One region of the Streptomyces sp. RFCAC02 genome, then DNA from elsewhere that is predicted to be linked to it. Evidence: riboswitches for the same ligand, from Rfam matches in the RefSeq annotation. Region 1 holds a riboswitch; each other region holds the start of a gene.
What was found. A riboswitch is a leader RNA that binds a small molecule or an ion and turns the genes downstream of it on or off. The one in region 1 is predicted to bind thiamine pyrophosphate.

Region 1 (5,989 bases):
TGGTCTTCGTCCCCGCCGGGGTGCCGGCGCGCTTCCACCACATCACGGAGGACCTGCGCGTCATGGTCGTGTTCTCGCCCCCCGAGGGCTGATCCGGCCCGCTCTCTCAGGGTCGCGTCAGGGAACGGTCAGGGGCGGACCGGGGCTGCCGAGCCTCCCGTCGCCCCCCTGACGCGCCTAAGCTCGCAAGAGCCGGGGCAGACGCGTCCCGGCGACACGTTCTCGGAAACAGGAGCCCCTGGCCATGAAGGAAGCCTTCACACGACTGCCGTGGTGGGTGCGGTGGATCGCCATCCCCGCCATCCTGCTCGTCGTCTTCGGCAGCCTTCTGATCTCGGTGATCACCTGGGTGGTCTCGCTCGTCTTCCGCATCCTCCTCGCGGCCGCGCTCATCGCGATCCTGATCTTCGTGGTGCGGAAGTTCACCTCTTCCTCCTCCTCCGGCGGCGGCTGGTAGGCGCCGCCGCGGGCGGCGCCTTGTCGGCCGTGACCATGAGCGCGGCGAGGCACGTCGTCACCGGAACCGACGCCACGAGGCCGATCGAGCCGACCAGCGTGCGGACGATCTCCTCGGCCACCAGCTCGCTGAACGCCACGCTCCCCACGCTGCTCCGCGCGATGGTGAACAGCAGGAGCAGCGGCAGGGCCGCGCCCGCGTAGGCCAGCACCAGGGTGTTCACCACCGAGGCGATGTGGTCGCGCCCGATGCGCATGGCCGACCGGTACAGCGTGAGCCAGCTCGCGCCGGGGTCGGCCTGCTTCAGCTCCCAGACGGCGGACGTCTGGGTGACCGTGACATCGTCCAGGACGCCGAGGGACCCGATGAGGATGCCGGCGAGCAGCAGGCCGCGCACCTCGATGCCCGGATAGAGGCTGTGGACGAGACCCGTCTGCTCGTCGGTGTTCCCCGTCAGGTGGGCCCACCCGGTGAACAGCGACCCGAGCACGCCGATCAGCAGCAGCGAGACGAGGGTGCCGAGGACGGCGACGGAGGTCCGCGCGGTCACGCCATGGGTCAGGTAGAGCGTCGTGAGCATGATGACGGAGCCGCCGATGACCGCGACGACCAGGGGATTCGAGCCGTGGAGGATCGCGGGCAGGATGAAGAGCGTCAGCACCGCGAAGCTGACGACGAGTCCGACCAGCGCCAGGACGCCGCGCAGCCGCCCCACCGCGACCACCGCGAGCGCGAAGATGCCGGCGAGCAGCAGGATGGGCGTCTGCCGCTCGACGTCGCGGACGCTGTACTGGAGCTCCTCCGGCGCGTCGGGCGCGTAGGCGACGATGACCCCCTGGCCCGTCTCGTACCGCAGGGTCGCGTCGGGCGGCACCACCTCGGTGAACTGCCGGCCGCTGTGCGGGCCGGTGGTGACCTCGACGGTCGCCTCCTCGCACGGCCCCTCCGAGCCGCGCGGCACCTGCACGCCGAGGTCCTCGCAGGCGTGCTCGGTGACGGCGACGACACGGGCGTGCTCCGTCTGCTGGTCGAAGCCGACGCCCGTGTGTTCCTGCTGTTCGGGGCTGCCGCCGGGCCACAGGAGCACCAGCCCTGCGGCGACCGCGGCGGCGAAGGGGATCAGCACGGCCGCTATCACCCGCCGCAGCCGCGCCGATACGGGCGTGGCGGGGCCGTGCCCGTGCCCGTGCGCATGCCCGTGATCGTGTCCCGGTCCTGGCCGGTCACCGGGGTCGCGCCGGCGTCCGGACGGGGTGCCCGCCGGGTCGCGGGGCGCGGGCGGGGTGTCGTCGTCGAGTCGGCTCACGCCCCGATCATCGCGCAGCCCCGGGGGCACCCTGGTCAGCACACCCCGGCGCGGGCTAGCGTGTGGGGTGCGACCAAGCACATCGCGGGAGCTCCGGGCACGGGGCTGAGAGGGCGCTGCAGCCGCGCCGACCGCCGAACCTGTTACCGGGTAATGCCGGCGTAGGGAGTGGGTCTGATGACCACGCAGAACGCACGCACGTCCGACGTGTCCGCACTCGGCTCGCACAAGGGGTATGTGACGGGTTCACGCCCCGACCTGCGGGTCCCGGTCCGCCGCGTGCACCTCACCAACGGAGACGACGTCACCCTGTACGACACGTCGGGTCCCTGGACCGACCCGTCCGTCGAGACGGACGTCCGCGCCGGGCTGCCCGCCCTGCGCGCGGACTGGATCGCCGAACGCCGCGCCGACGGCCGGCCGGCCGTCACCCAGCTCGCGTACGCGCGGGCCGGCGAGATCACGCCGGAGATGGAATTCGCCGCGATCCGGGAGAAGCTGGCGCCCGAGTTCGTGCGCGACGAGATCGCCGCGGGCCGGGCCGTGCTGCCGGTCAACGTCAACCACCCGGAGTCCGAGCCGATGGTGATCGGCAAGAACTTCCTGGTCAAGGTCAACGCCAACATCGGCAACTCAGCTGTCACCTCCTCCATCGACGAGGAGGTCGAGAAGATGCGGTGGGCGACCCGCTGGGGCGCCGACACGATCATGGACCTCTCGACCGGCCGCGACATCCACACCACGCGCGAATGGGTCCTGCGCAACTCCCCCGTGCCGGTGGGCACGGTGCCGATCTATCAGGCGCTGGAGAAGGTCGGCGGCCGGGCGGAGGAGCTGACCTGGGACGTCTACCGCGAGACGGTGATCGAGCAGGCCGAGCAGGGCGTCGACTACATGACGGTCCACGCCGGCGTGCTGCTGCGGTACGTGCCGCTGACAGCGCGCCGCAAGACCGGCATCGTCTCGCGCGGCGGCTCGATCATGGCGGCCTGGTGCCTGGCACACCACAAGGAGAGCTTCCTCTACACGCACTTCGACGAGCTGTGCGAGATCCTCCGCGCGTACGACGTGACGTTCTCGCTCGGCGACGGCCTGCGCCCGGGGTCGATCGCCGACGCCAACGACGCGGCGCAGTTCGCGGAGCTGCGGACCCTGGGCGAGCTGAACCGGATCGCCAGGGCGCACGACGTGCAGACGATGATCGAGGGGCCGGGCCACGTCCCGATGCACCTGATCAAGGAGAACGTCGACCTGCAGCAGGAGGTGTGCGACGAGGCGCCGTTCTACACGCTCGGGCCGCTGACGACGGACGTGGCGCCGGCGTACGACCACATCACGTCGGGCATCGGCGCGGCGATGATCGCGTGGTGGGGGACGGCGATGCTGTGCTACGTCACGCCGAAGGAGCACCTGGGCCTTCCGGACCGGGACGATGTGAAGACCGGCGTCATCACGTACAAGATCGCGGCTCACGCGGCCGATCTCGCCAAGGGGCACCCGGGCGCCCGGGAGTGGGACGACGCGCTGTCCGACGCGCGGTTCGAGTTCCGCTGGGAGGACCAGTTCAACCTGGCCCTCGACCCGGACACGGCGCGGGCGTTCCACGACGAGACGCTGCCGGCCGAGCCGGCGAAGACGGCGCACTTCTGCTCGATGTGCGGGCCGAAGTTCTGCAGCATGAAGATCTCGCAGGACATCCGGCGCGAGCACGGGGACGCGCTCGCCGGCGCGGCGGCCGGCAGCGAGGCGGAGGCGGCGGCCGGGATGGCGGCGAAGTCGGCGGAGTTCGCCGAGGCGGGCCACCGCGTCTACCTGCCGGTCGCCGAGTGACCGACGGCGGCTGACGCACCGCCGGCGCGGCCGTCCCCGGGCGGGGGCGGCCGCGCCGTGGCGTACGGACGGGGTGTCAGGCCGTGAACCCGCCGTCCGCCGTGAGGACGGCCCCCGTCGTGTACGACGCGTCGGGCGACGCGAGGAACGCCACCGCCGCCGCCACCTCGTCCGGCGACGCGTACCGCCCCAGCGCGGTGAAGCCGCGGACGGTCTCGGCGAGCGGGCTGTCGGCGGGGTTGAGATCGGTGTCGGTGGGTCCCGGCTGCACGAGGTTGACGGTGATGCCGCGCGGGCCGAGGTCGCGGGCGAGGCCCTTCACCATGCCGGTCAGGGCGGCCTTGCTGAGGGCGTAGAGCGTGAGACCGGGGAACGTCGAGCGCTCCGCGATCTGGCTGCCGATCGTCACGATCCGGCCGCCGTCGCCCATGTGCCGCAGCGCCGCGCGGGCGGCCAGGTAGGGCGCCCGCACGTTGACCGCGAGCGTCGCGTCGAGCTCCGCGCGCCCCATGTCCTCGACGGATCCCATCGGGTAGGACGCGGCGTTGTTGACGAGGATGTCGAGCCCGCCCAGGCGCTCGGCCGCCGCGTCCACCGCGGCCTCGACGGCGTCCGCGTCGGCTGCGTCGGCACGGAGCGCGACGCCCGTCCGCCCGGCACGTTCCACCGCGCCGGTCACGGCGGCCGCGCTCACCTCATCCCTCAGGTAGGTGATGGCGACGTCGGCGCCGCCGTCCGCGAGCCGCAGGGCCACCGCGGCACCGATCCCCCGGCTGCCGCCGGTCACCAGGGCCTTGCGGCCCGCGAAGATCTGTTCGTTCATGTCTCGATCCTCGGCCGGGAGCAGCCACGGCACCGGCGGTCGCCGGACATCGCGTTCGGGGTACGCGCGGCGCGGCGTCAGCGGGCGGCGAACCGGTCCGTCGCCGCACGGACACGGGCGCGCGTCTCCTCGTTGCCGAGGTGGCCGGCCGCCTCCGTGACGTGCAGTTCGGCGTCGGGCCACGCCTTCACCAGCTCCCAGGCGGTCGTCAGCGGACTGCCCATGTCCATCCGGCCGTGCACCAGGAAGCCGGGGATGCCCGCGAGCCGTCCCGCGTCCCGGATGAGCTGGCCCTCCTCCAGCCACGCCCCGTGCGAGAAGTAGTGGGCGCAGATGCGCACGAGCGAGATCCTGTCGCGCGCCGGGCGGCCGCCGTACGGGCTTCCGCCGGGGGGCACCTCGCCCGAGAGGACCGTGTCCTCCCAGGTGCACCAGTCGGCGACCGCTTTGTCGCGCACAGCCTGGTCGGGGTGTTCCAGGAGCCGCGCGTAGGCCCCGACGACGTCGCCGTCGCGCGGCGTGCCCGGCGCGCCCTCCAGGAAGCGGTCCCACGCCTCGGGGAAGAAGCGCCCGACACCGCGGTACAGCCAGTCGATCTCGGAGCGGCGTGTCGTCGTCACGGCCGTGACGACGATCTCCGAGACGCGCTCCGGGTGGGCCTCCGCGTAGGCGAGCAGCAGGGTCGAGCCCCAGGAGCCGCCGTACAGGAGCCAGCGGTCGATGCCCAGGTGCTCGCGCAGCAGCTCCATGTCGGCGATGAGGTGGTGGGTGGTGTTGTGCCGCATGTCGGTGGCCGGGTCGGCGGCGTGCGGGGTGCTGCGGCCGCAGCCGCGCTGGTCGAACCGCACCACCCGGTACAGCTCGGGGTCGAACACCTGGCCGCCCCGGTAGCTCATGCCCGAGCCGGGGCCACCGTGCACGACGACGGCCGGCTTGCCCGCCGGGTTGCCGCTGACCTGCCAGTACACCTGGTTGCCGTCGCCCACGTCGAGCATCCCGGACGCGTACGCCTCTTCCATGGCGGAGATCCCTCCCTGTTGTGACAGCACTAATACAGCGCTGTTACGATACCCCCATGGACCCCACCGGACCCGCGTACCTCGGCACCCGCCTCCGGCACCTCATCGAACTCCTCGACGGCGACATCGCCGCGGTCCAGGCGGACATGGGCATCACGGGCTTCCGCATCCGGTACTCCGCGCCGATCCGCGCCATCGCCGCGCGCGGCCCGCTGTCGATCCGCGACCTGGCCGCCGCCACGGGCGTCACGCACTCCGCGGCCAGCCAGACCGTCGCCCGGATGGCCAAGGACGGCCTGGTCGTCCTCGACGCGGGGACGGACGCCCGCCGCCGCATGGTCCGCCTCACCCCGCGCGCCGAGGCCCTGCTGCCGAAGCTGAACGCCGAGTGGGACGCCACCGCCCGCGCGGCGGCGGCGCTGGACGCCGAACTGCCGTACCCGCTCAGCCGCCTGATCGAGGAGACCCTCGACGCCCTGCGCCGCCGCCCGATGCGTGCCCGCGTGACCGGGATCGCCGAGGCCGCCGACGACCAGCAGCCGCCCCCGTAGGGT
Region 2 (5,989 bases), 1.6 Mb from region 1:
ACGAGGTGATCGCGGCGGCGTCGGGACGTGTCACGGACCCGGCCTGAGACGGGGCGCGCCCGGCGGTCGGCACCGTCCCGCGGCCGCCCCGGCCGGCCGACGCGTCACACGGCCGACCGTGCCCCCGCCGCGGGCGTGACCGCCTCGCCGTCCAGCGCGACGACCTCCGCCGGGTCGAACGCCACGCCCACCGCCTCGCCCTCGGCCGGCGCGGCCCGCAGCGGGCAGGCCGCCTCCAGGCGGGGACCCCGCGCGCAGTCGAGGAGCAGCAGCACGTGGTCCCCGCGGAACGTCCGGGCCGCGACGGTGGCGCGCAGCGGCGCGTCGGCGGGCGCCGTGAGCCGTACGCCGGACGGCCGGACCAGCAGCCGCCGGCGGCCGTCCCCCGTACCGGCCGGGACGGGCACCTCGCCCCACTCCGTGGCAGCCGTGCCGTCGCGGACCTCGACGGCGGTGCCGGTGACATTGCGGAAGCCGAGGAAACGCGCCACGAACGCGTCCGCAGGGCGCCGCCAGACCTCCACCGGCGTGCCGGTCTGCGCGACGCGCCCGTCCCGCATGACGACGACCCGGTCGGCCAGCGCGAACGCCTCCGCCTGGTCGTGCGTGACGGCGAGCACGGTCGTCCCGAGGTCACGGAACAACTGCCGCAGCTCGACGACGAGCCGGTCCCGCAGGTCGCGGTCGAGCTGACCGAGCGGCTCGTCCAGCATGAGGAGGCGGGGCCTGGGCGCGAGGGCGCGGGCGAGGGCGACGCGCTGCTGCTCGCCGCCGGACAGCGCGCCGACGGGGCGGCGCGCCGCGTCGGGCAGGCCGACGAGGTCGAGCAGTTCGGCCACGCGGCGCGCCGTCTCCGCGCGCGGCACGCGCCGCATCCGCAGGCCGAACGCGATGTTGCCGCCCACGTCGCGCTGCGGGAACAGCTGGTGGTCCTGGAACATCAGCCCCACCTCGCGCCGGTGCGCGGGTACGCCCGCCTGTTCCTGGCCGGCCAGCCGCACCGCTCCGTCGGCGGCGGGGACGAGCCCGGCGACGGCCCGCAGCAGCGTGGACTTGCCGCTGCCGCTCGGTCCGAGGACGCAGACCGTCTCGTGGTCGGCGACGGTGAGGTCCACGCCGTGGAGCGCCGTGCGGTCGCCGTAGGAGACGGTGAGGCCCGCGAGTTCCAGGAGGGCGGGGGGCATGGGTGCGGCGGTCATGGGGTCTCCGTCTCCGGCGGGCGCAGGCGTTCGAGGACGAGCAGCGTGAGGGTGCAGACGGCCATCAGGACGGTGCTGAGGGCCATGGCCTGTCCGTAGTTGAGGGCGCCCGGGCGGCTGAGGAGGCGGGCCACGGCCACGGGCAGCGTGGGGCTGTCGGCGCGCGCGATGAACACGGTCGCGCCGAACTCGCCGAGCGACACGGCGAACGCGAACCCAGCGGCGACGAGCAGCGCCCGCCGCGCCAGCGGCAGGTCCACCTCCCGCCACACCCGCGCGGGCGAGGCGCCGAGGACGGCGGCGGCCTGCCGCAGCCGGTCGTCCACGGCGCGCAGCACCGGCAGCAGGACGCGTACGACGAACGGGACGCCGACCAGTGCCTGGGCCAGCGGCACGAGCATCCAGGACTGCCGCAGGTCGAGCGGCGGTTCGTCCAGCGTGATGAGGAAGCCGAAGCCCACCGTGACGGCCGAGGTGCCGAGCGGCAGCATCAGCAGCGCGTCGAAGCCGCGCAGCAGTCGCCCCCCACCGCGGCGTGCGAGGGCCGCCGCCGCGAGGCCGCCGATCACCAGGGCGATGACCGTGGCCATGGCGGCGTAGCGCAGGGACGTACCGACCGCGGTCCAGGGTTCGACGGCGAAGGTGCCGCCGTCGGTGGAGAAGAGCGCACGGTAGTTGGCCAGTCCGTAGCCCCCAGTGGGGACGGACAGGGAGCGTTCGACCAGGACGGCGAGCGGGAGGAGCAGCAGCAGCGCGATGACCGTGAGGACGGTCCCCAGCACTGCCCACTGCGCTGCGCCGCGCGGCGGGCGGGCCGTACGGTCCGCGTCCGTCAGGGAGAGGGCCGTCTCGCGGCGGCGGGCCAGGACGGACTGGGTGATGAGCATGGCCGCGACGAGTGCGAGCTGCAGCAGCGTGAGGACAGCAGCGGCGGGCAGGTCGAGGAACTGGGCGGTCTGCCGGTAGATCTCGACCTCCAGCGTGCCGTTGCGCGGTCCGCCGAGGATCTGCACGACGCCGAAGGACGTGAAGGTGAAGAGGAACACCATGGCCGCCGCCGACGCCACGGCCGGGGTCAGGGCGGGCAGGGTCACCCGCAGCCAGGCGGCCCGTGGCGAGGCGCCGAGCACGCGGGCGGCCTCCTCCTGGCGCGGGTCGAGCTGGCCCCACAGCCCGCCGACCGTGCGGACGACGACGGCGAAGTTGAGGCAGGCGTGGGCGAGGAGGATCGCCCACACCGAGTTGTCGAGCCGTACGCCCCACCAGTCGTCGAGCAGCCCGCCCCGGCCCACGAGCGCGAGGAACGCCGCTCCTGTCACGACGGTGGGCAGTACGAACGGCACGGTCACCGCGGCGTGCAGTACGCGCCGCCCCGGGAACCGCAGCCGCGCGAACGCCCACGCCGCCGGCAGCGCGAGCACCAGCGTCAGCACGGTCGAGGCGGCGGCCTGCCAGACGGTGAACCACAGCACCCGCACCGTGTCGCCGTCCCCCAGGATCTCCGCCGCACGGCCGAGCTGCCAGGAACCGTCCTCCCGCAGCCCGCGCCCGACGATCGCCGTCACGGGGTAGGCGAAGAAGACGGCGAGGAAGGCCACAGGCACCGCGAGCAGCGCGGCCCGTACGACTGCGGCGCGTCCGGCCGGCGTCATCCGAGAACCGCGGAGGTCCAGGTGTCGATCCAGCCGTCGCGGCCCTCGGCGATCTCCTCGGGCGCCATGCTGTACGGGTCGTCGACGACCGCTCCGTAACGCGTGAACTCCTCCGGCAGCGCCGCGTCAGGCAGCACCGGGCGCACGAACATCGTGAGCGGCATGTCCTCCTGGAACTCCCGGCCGATCAGGAAGTCGAGGAGCGCGCGGCCGCCCTCGGGGTTCTCCGCGCCGTCCAGCAGGCCGGCGAACTCGATCTGCCGGAAGCACGTTCCCGTCGCGACGCCGGTGGGGGCCTCGTCGGGACGCTCGTCACCGCCGTAGACGACGCCGGCGGGCGGGCTGGACGCGTAGGAGACGACGAGCGGCCGGTCGCCGCCCTGCCCGGCACCGGAGAAGCGCTCGTTGTACGCCTGCTCCCAGCCGTCGACGACCTCCACGCCGTTGTCGGCGAGCCGCTCCCAGTAGTCCGCGAAGCCGTCCTCGCCGAAGGCGGCGACGGTCGCCAGCACGAAGCCGAGGCCGGGCGACGAGGTGGCGGCGTTCTCCACGACGAGGAGGTCGCGGTAGGCGGGGTCGGCCAGGTCCTCCAGGGTGGCGGGCGGTTCGACGCCGTGGTCGGCGAACCAGGCGCGGTCGTAGTTGACGCAGATGTCACCCGTGTCGACGGGGGTGACCCGGTTCTCGTCGTCCAGGCGCAGGTCGGCGGGGACGGCGTCGATCCCGGCCGGCTCGTACGGCGTGAAGACGTCCTCGTCCAGCGCGCGGGACAGCAGCGTGTTGTCGATACCGAAGAGGACGTCGCCCTGGGGGGCGCCCTGCGAGAGCACGGCCTGGTTGACGACGACGCCCGCGTCGCCGCCGCGCACGATGTGCACCGTGTAGCCGCTCTGCCGCTCGAACTCGGCGAGCACGTCGTCGGAGATCGCGAAGGAGTCGTGCGTGACGAGCGTGACGTCCTTCGAACCGCCGTCGCCCTGCTCCCCGGCGTCGTCGCCACCGCAGGCGGTGACCAGGCCGAGGCCGAGGACCAGCCCGGCGGCCCCGAGAGCCGGGCGGGACATCGCGGTGCGCTTCATGATGCTGCCTTCTCCGCGCGGGCGCGCGCAGGCAGGCACGAGAGAGTGATCCGAACTTCCTACCCGGCATGACCCGGGCGAGGTTCGAGGGTCTGCGGCCGATGCCGCACTCTCAGCGCTGCGAGCGCTCCCCTGTCGGAATGTCGTGGACGGTGTGTCCTGATTGTGTACTCGTCACGCAACAATATCAGCCGGACGGGTGCCACCCGAAAGGACGGATCGGGGGCGAAGGTATGTTCGCCTCAGCACATTCGCCCAGCACGTCAGGGATACGCACATGGCACGAGCTTCCGACTGGTCGCCCCTGGGCATGGACTCGGACCCAACTCCTGGCGACCCGGCCGACGTTCGCACTCTCGCAGACGAATTGCAGACGTTCGCCGACGATGTCGGCGAGGCGCTGGGGAAGATCAGGGGCATGGCCGGGGACCGCGCCGTGCAGGACTGGTCGGGGCTGTCGGCCGAGGCGTTCCGCGACGAGTTCGACGGCGTCCCGGACAACCTCACCAAGCTCCAGAACTCCTACGACCTGTGCGCGCAGGCGCTCCACACCTACTGGCCGAAGCTGGAGACCGCGCAGGGCCAGGCCGACCGCGCGCTGGAACGTGCCGTCGCCGCGCAGGCCGACCTCACCGCGGCCCAGGCCGACCTGAACGCCGCCTGGGAGCAGGTCTGGCAGACCAGGGACGAGGTGAACCGTCTGGAGCGTGCGGGCGAACGGACGGACGCCGAGCCGCCGGACGACAGCGAGGTGCGTGCCGCGACGCGCGAGCGGACGGCGGCCGAGACGGCCAGGCACGCGGCGCGCGACCGGGTGGACGACGCGCAGGAACGTCTCACCGCCGCGCGCCGGCTGGCCGAGCAGGCGAAGGAGATGCGCGAGGAGGCGGCCCGGAACGCGGCCCGCGACATCGACGAGGCGTCCGACGCGGGCATCCACAACCGGAAGTGGTGGGAGGACGCCTTCCACTGGGTGTCGGAGAACTGGGACACGATCGTCGACGTCTGCAAGGTGGTCGTCGCCGTCCTCGGCATCGTCGTCATGATCATCGGCGGGCCGCTGGCCTGGGTCGTCCTCGCCGCCGCCCTCGTCGTCCTCGCCGACACACTGATCAAGTACAGCCAGGGCAGGGCAGGCCTCCTCGACGTCGGCTTGGCGCTGCTCGACTGCATCCCCGGCATGAAGGGCATCACCACCCTCGGCGGCCTCGCCCGGGGGCTCAAGGGCGGCCTCGCCGCCGCCCGTACCGGCATGCGCGGCCTGTCGGCCGGCGTGCGTGGCCTCGGCCCCGCGATCCGGCGCGCGGGCCGTGACATCCGCGGCCTGACCTGCCGCACGGACCCGATCGACATGGCGACGGGTGAGGTCGTCCTGTCCGCGACGGACGTCGACCTGCCCGGTGTGCTGCCGCTCGTCCTGCGGCGCCACCACCGCAGCTCGGTCCGTTCGGGTACGTGGTTCGGCCGCTCCTGGGCCTCGACCCTCGACCAGCGGCTCGTGCTCGACGCGGAGGGCGTGCGCCTGTGTGCCGAGGACGGCATGACGCTGTACTACCCGCGCCCGCTGCCGGACGCCCCGGTCATGCCCGTGGAAGGCCCCCGTCACGCCCTGGCCTGGGAGGACGGGCCGGGCAGCCCGCTCACCGTCACGGATCGCGCGACCGGCCACACGCTGCACTTCGCGCCCATCCCCGGCCGCCTGGGCGGCGAACTCCCCCTCACCGCCCTGACCGACCGCAACGGCAACCGGATCAGCGTCACGTACGACGAGCAGGGCGCCCCGACCGGCCTGGTCCACGACGCGGGGTACCACGTCGGCATCACCACGCACGACGGACGCGTCACCGAACTCCGCCTCCTCAGCGCCCCCGACCGGCCCCTCCTGCGCCGCTACGCCTACGACGAGCGCGGCAACCTGGCGGCGGTCCACGACCCCGAGCACGACCGTCCGCTGCGCCTGACGTACGACGGACGCCGCCGGCTCACCGGCTGGACCGACCGCAACGGCATGGTGTACCGATACACCTACGACGAAGCGGGCCGCTGTGTCGCCACGGAC
Region 3 (5,989 bases), 2.0 Mb from region 1:
GCGGCGGCAGGCGTCGGCGAACACGGCGAGGTGGTCGAGCTCCTCCGCGGCCTCCATGCCCTTGTCGCGGAGCTGCACGATGTCGACGCCCGCGGCGAGGACCGCGTCGAGGAACTCCGGCAGGTCACCCTGCCGCTTTCTGGCGTCGGTGCACAGGTAGAGACGGGCGTCGGCGAGCATGCGGGTCCCCCGGGCGGTGCTGTGGCGGGCGGTGGTGCGGTCTGCGGTGCGCGGTCGTACGGGTGGCGGCGCGCGGGGAACCGTGCCGGTCCTCCGCGCGCCGGCCTGGTCGGGCGGTCAGACGGCGAGCGCCTGCGCCCGGCGCTTCACCTCCGTCCCGCGATTCTCCCGCAGGGCCTGCGCCGGGGTGCCGGGCAGGGTGTCGTCAGGGGTGAAGAGCCACTCCAGCATCTCCTCGTCGGTGAACCCGTCGTCGCGCAGCAGAGTGAGGGTGCCGCTGAGGCCCTTCACGACCCGGTCGCCGTCGATGAAGGCGGCGGGCACGTGGAGCGCGCGGTTCTCGCCACGGCGGACGGCGATGAGCTGGCCCTCCTTGACCAACTGGCGGACGCGGGTCACCTCGACACCCAGGGACTCCGCGATGTCGGGCAGGGTGAGCCAGGCGGGGACGAGGGCGTCGGTCTTGGCATCAATCTCGGTCACACGACCAGCGTGCCATCCCGCACCGACAGTCGTCAGCGGGAGCCCTCCTCGCGGGGGACGCGCTGCGCCGCCGCTCAGCGCGCGGCGGCCGCCTTCAGGGGCGTCGCGGGGTCCGCCGCGCGGTCCGGGTCGAGGGGGGTGCCGCGCTCGACGAGGCGGCGTCCCTGCGCCAGGTCGCGGGGGCGGTCCACGGCCAGGACGGCGGTCGGCGTGCCGTCGGGCCGCAGCCACAGCGCGCTCCAGGCGCGGTCGCCGCCGTCCGGGTCGCCGCGCCGCAGCAGGACGTCACCGTCGCCGTGCCGGCCGGCGTACTGGACGTACCGGCCGAACTGCTCGGACCAGAAGTACGGCACCGGGTCGTGCGCCGCCGCCCGGCCGAGGATGCCGGCGGCGACGGTGCGCGGACCGGTGAGGGCGTTGTCCCAGTGGTGGACGAGGAGCCGCCGCCCGTACCGCGCCGACGGGAACGACGCGCAGTCCCCGACCGCCCACACCCCGGGCGGCCCGGCGCGCAGCGCGGCGTCGGCGGCGACCGAGCCGTCCGCCGCGAGGGGGACGCCGGAGCCGGCGAGCCAGCCGGTGGCGGGGCGTGAACCGATGCCGACGAGGACGGCGTCGGCGCCGATGACGGTGCCGTCGGCCAGTTCGACCTCGCCCGCGCGGACTCCCGTCACGGCGCGGCCGGTGAGCAGCGTCGCCCCGGCCTCGGCGTACCAGGCGCGCATGGGTTCGGTGACGGCGGGCGGCAGCGCGCCGGCCAGGACGTGCGGGGCCGCCTCGACCACGGTGACCGGGCTGCCGGCCGCCGCCGCGGCGGTGGCCGCCTCGGCGCCGATCCACCCGGCGCCGACGGCGACGACGCTGCCGCGGCTCTCCAGGACGGGCCGCAGCCGGCGGGCGTCGTCCAGCGTGCGCAGGACGTGCGTGCCCGGTGTGCCCCCGGTGCCGGGCAGGGTGACGGCCATGGCGCCGGTCGCGATGACGAGGTGGTCGTACGGGAGCGGCCCCGCGTCGGTGTCGAGGACGCGGTCGCCGGGGCGCAGGGCGGTGGCGGTGCGGCCGGGCAGGTGGGTGACGCCGAGGGCGTCGAGGTCGACGCCGAGGCCGAGGTCGGCGGGGGTCGCGGTGCCGAGCAGCACGGCCTTGGACAGGGGCGGCCGGTCGTACGGGGCGTGGTCCTCCGCGCCGAGCAGGGTGATGGCGTCCTGCCAGCCCTGTTCGCGGAGCTGGGCCGCGGTGTGGACGCCGGCGAGCCCGGCGCCCGCGATCACGACGTGCCGCTTCATCGCTTCATCACGGCGACCACCCTACGGCGGCCTACGGCGGCCGCGGAGCGGGGCGGTCCGCGCCCGGCGGGAGCGCGTACTACGCTGAACGGCGAGTCAGACTCAAGACACCCACGGGAGCCCGGCGCACCGGGCTGAGAGGGAGGCGGGCGGCCTCCGACCGTACGAACCTGATCCGGGTCATGCCGGCGAAGGGAGGAGTCGCGTGGACCTGCGTTCCCACGGCGGCGACGGCGACGGGACCGTGTACGACGCGGCGGTCGTCGGCGGCGGCCTGATCGGGCTGGTGACGGCGTGGCGCGCCGCCGGGCGCGGTCTGCGCACCGCCCTGGTCGATCCGCGGCCCGGCGGCGGCGCGGCGCGGGTGGCGGCCGGCATGCTGGCGGCGGTCACCGAGCTGCACCACGGCGAGGAGGCGCTGCTCGACCTCAATCTGGCGTCGGCCGGGCGCTATCCGGAGTTCGCCGCCGAGCTGGCCGAGGCGACCGGCACGGACATCGCGTACCGGGCCTGCGGCACGCTCCAGGTGGCGCTCGACGCGGACGACCGGGCGCAGTTGCGGGAGTTGCACGCGCTGCAGCGGCGGTGCGGTCTGGACACCCAGTGGCTGACGGGCCGTGAGTGCCGCCGGCTCGAACCGATGCTGGCGCCCGGTGTGCGCGGCGGACTGCGCGTCGACGGCGACCACCAGACCGACCCGCGGCTGCTGGTGGCGGCACTGCTCACGGCGTGCGAACGTGCCGGGGTGTCCTTCGTGAACGCCACGGCCACCGGCCTCGTGGTGCGCGGCGACCGCGCGGCCGGCGTACGGCTCGACGGCGGCACGGTGCTCGCGGCCGACCGCACGGTGCTCGCGGGCGGCAGCCGCAGCGCCGGTCTCGACGGGATCCCGCCGTCGGTGGCGGTGCCGGTGCGGCCGGTGAAGGGCCAGATCCTGCGGCTGCGGATGCCGTCGGGCGGCGGGGCGCCGTTCCTGTCGCGGACGGTGCGCGCCGTGGTGCGGGGCGAGCAGGTCTACCTGGTGCCGCGCGCCTCGGGCGAGCTGGTCGTCGGGGCGACCGTCGAGGAGCAGGGGTGGGACACGTCCGTGACGGCGGGCGGCGTGTACCAGCTCCTGCGCGACGCCCGCGAACTGCTGCCGGGGCTCACGGAACTGCCGCTCGCCGAGACATGCGCGGGCCTGCGGCCCACGAGCCCGGACAACGCGCCGCTGCTCGGGCCGACGGCGCTCCCCGGGCTCTTCCTCGCGACCGGCCACCACCGCAACGGCGTGCTGCTCGCGCCCATCACCGGCGAGGCCATGGCCGTCGCCCTCACGACCGGAGAACTGCCGGACTACGCCCGGCCGTTCAGCGCACAACGCTTCAGCCACGACCACCGGGAGGTACCGGCGTGAACACCGGTCCGCAGGAGGCCGTCCCGCCCACGGGCGTGACGGTCCGCGTCAACGGCGAGCGGCGCACGGTCGCGGCCGGCACGACGCTCGCCGCGCTGGTCGCGGAGCTGAGCGCGGCGCCGTCCGGCATCGCCGCCGCCGTCAACGAGTCCGTGGTGCCGCGCGCCCTGTGGCCCGGCACACCCCTCGGCGACGGCGACCGCGTCGAGATCCTGACCGCAGTCCAGGGAGGCTGATCCACGTGTCCGAGTCCGTCACCGCGCCGGCCGGTGCCGCCGGTCCCGGGGAGGGCGCCGACGAGTCGCTGGTCCTCGGCCCGCTGCGCCTGACGTCCCGTCTGATCATGGGCACGGGCGGTGCGCCGAGCCTGGCGGTCCTGCGGGACGCGCTGGCGGCGTCCGGCACGGAGCTGACGACGGTCGCGATGCGCCGGCTGGACCCGGGCGTGCAGGGGTCGGTGCTCTCGGTCCTGCGGGAGCTGGGCATCCGGCCGCTGCCGAACACCGCCGGCTGCTACTCGGCGGGCGAGGCGGTGCTCACGGCCAGGCTGGCCCGCGAGGCGCTGGAGACGGACCTCGTGAAGCTGGAGGTCGTCACCGACGAACGGCTGCTGCTGCCCGACCCGGTGGCGACCCTGGAGGCCGCGGAGACGCTGGTGGACGACGGGTTCACCGTCCTCCCGTACACGAACGACGACCCGGTGGTCGCGCGGCACCTGGAGGACGCGGGCTGCGCCGCCATCATGCCGCTCGGCTCGCCGATCGGGTCCGGGCTCGGCATCCGCAACCCGCACAACTTCCGGCTCATCACCGAGCGGGCGTGTGTCCCGGTCATTCTGGACGCGGGCGCGGGCACGGCGTCCGACGCGGCGCTGGCGATGGAACTGGGCTGCGACGGCGTGATGCTGGCCTCCGCCGTGACGCGGGCGCAGCGTCCGGTGCTGATGGCGGAGGCCATGCGGCACGCGGTGGAAGCGGGACGGCTGGCGTGGCGGGCGGGGCGGATCCCGCGCCGGCACTTCGCGACGGCCTCGTCGCCGGCGGACGGGGTCGCGGACCTCGATCCCGAACGACCGGCGTTTACGCACTGATATAGCATCCGGGCACCTGGTGGGGGGAAGTGCCAGGCCCGTGCCTCGACCCTCGGGGGGACCGCATGACGACACCGCCGCCTCCGGCCGACCGGCCGCGGGAGGACAGCCCGACGCCTCCGGACCCGGCCGCCGCGGGTGCGGAGGCAGGCGGGGACGGCACGCGCCGGCGCCCGGCCGTCGACCTGGCGAAGGACGCACCGTCCGCCGACCCGGCGGAGGGGATGTCCGGCGGGGAAAACGATGCACCCGTGGCCGGACGGGGGCCGGACGGCGGTGGCGCCGACGGGGAACGGCCCGGGGCCGCGGGGGAAAACGATGCACCCGCCGCGTCCGGTACCGGGCCGGCGACGGACGGGTCGGGGCCGGACGCCGGCGTCCCGCACGCCGCCGACGAGGACGACGACCACGTGCTCGCCGCCCCCGCCCCGGCGGTCGGCCTCACGAAGGCCGGCGACGACCGGCCGGAAAACGATGCACCTCGGCGCGGGGACGGGCAGCGCCCCGGCGGCGCCGACACCGCCGGCGGGGAGCCCCCGCACGGCGGCGCTGCGGGGTCCGACGGCCCGGGCGACATCGATGCACCCGGGACCGAACGGGCGTCGGACGGGCCGCGGACCGGGGACAACGGTGCGCCCGGCGGCCCGCAGGGCATCGATACACCGGCGTCGGGGACCGAGCGGACGGCGGGCGGGCCACAGCCGTCCGCCGACACCGACGACGACCATGTACTTGCCGCGCCCGCGCCGGCGGTCGGCCCGTCCAAGGCGCCGGCCGACACTTCGCCGGAAAACGATGCACCCGCCTCTGAGGTCACGCGCGCCGTCGGTGAGAGCACCGCCTCTCCCAGCGCGGAGCCCGGGGCACAGGCACCCGCGAGCACCACGGCCGAGACAACGACCGGCGCCCCGGCGGAAATCGATACACCCGCCCCCACGGTCACACAACCGGCGGACACCGCGGCGCAGCCCACGGCCGCGACCGGGAACAACGACACAACAACCCGGCCCGACCCGGCAATCGGCCTCACGAAGGCCACCGACAGCCGGCCGGAAAACGATGCACCCGCTCCCGTGGACACGCAGGACACCAGCGAGATCCCCGCCCCTGCCCAGGCGGAGCCCCGGGCACAGGCACCCGCTAGCACCACGGCCGAAGCAACGACCGGCGCCCCGGCGGAAATCGATACACCCGCCCCCACGGTCACACAGCCGGCGGACGAACCGCGAGCAGCGGACACAACGGCACAGCCGACGACGGCGACCGGGAACAACGACACAACAACCCCGCCCGACCCGGCAATCGGCTCCACGAAGAACGCCGTCGCCAACCCACCGGAAAACGATGCACCCGCGCCCGTGGACACGCGGGACACCAGCGGGAGCCTCGCCTCACCCGGGACAGAATCCGGACCGCAGGCACCCGCGAGCGGCACGGCCGAAGCAGCGACCGACACTCCGCCCGAAAACGATGCACCCGCGCCCGCGGCGGCGCGGGACACCGGCCGCACCTCCGCCTCACCCCACGCAGAACCCCGACCGCAGGCACCCGCGA

Region 2: another riboswitch for thiamine pyrophosphate. It lies ahead of EMA09_RS22085 (thiamine ABC transporter substrate-binding protein); the one in region 1 lies ahead of thiC (phosphomethylpyrimidine synthase ThiC).
Region 3: another riboswitch for thiamine pyrophosphate. It lies ahead of thiO (glycine oxidase ThiO); the one in region 1 lies ahead of thiC (phosphomethylpyrimidine synthase ThiC).

Annotation. Positions count from the first base shown of each region.
Region 1 covers NZ_SAUH01000001.1:3,163,447-3,169,435, reverse strand. Annotated here, with positions in the region: gene EMA09_RS14815 (cupin domain-containing protein) at 1-92, shown strand, start outside; gene EMA09_RS14810 (DUF5326 family protein) at 245-457, shown strand; gene EMA09_RS14805 (YibE/F family protein) at 423-1,604, opposite strand; TPP riboswitch at 1,838-1,948, shown strand; gene thiC (phosphomethylpyrimidine synthase ThiC) at 1,941-3,593, shown strand; gene EMA09_RS14795 (SDR family oxidoreductase) at 3,670-4,416, opposite strand; gene pip (prolyl aminopeptidase) at 4,494-5,435, opposite strand; gene EMA09_RS14785 (MarR family transcriptional regulator) at 5,492-5,986, shown strand.
Region 2 covers NZ_SAUH01000001.1:4,745,873-4,751,861, reverse strand. Annotated here, with positions in the region: gene EMA09_RS22100 (MerR family transcriptional regulator) at 1-47, shown strand, start outside; gene EMA09_RS22095 (ABC transporter ATP-binding protein) at 105-1,184, opposite strand; gene EMA09_RS22090 (iron ABC transporter permease) at 1,196-2,851, opposite strand; gene EMA09_RS22085 (thiamine ABC transporter substrate-binding protein) at 2,848-3,930, opposite strand; TPP riboswitch at 3,969-4,074, opposite strand; gene EMA09_RS22080 (DUF6531 domain-containing protein) at 4,208-5,989, shown strand, end outside.
Region 3 covers NZ_SAUH01000001.1:1,148,921-1,154,909, forward strand. Annotated here, with positions in the region: gene thiE (thiamine phosphate synthase) at 1-180, opposite strand, end outside; gene EMA09_RS05180 (Rv2175c family DNA-binding protein) at 298-663, opposite strand; gene EMA09_RS05185 (FAD-dependent oxidoreductase) at 738-1,949, opposite strand; TPP riboswitch at 2,052-2,163, shown strand; gene thiO (glycine oxidase ThiO) at 2,155-3,345, shown strand; gene thiS (sulfur carrier protein ThiS) at 3,381-3,581, shown strand; gene EMA09_RS05200 (thiazole synthase) at 3,587-4,435, shown strand.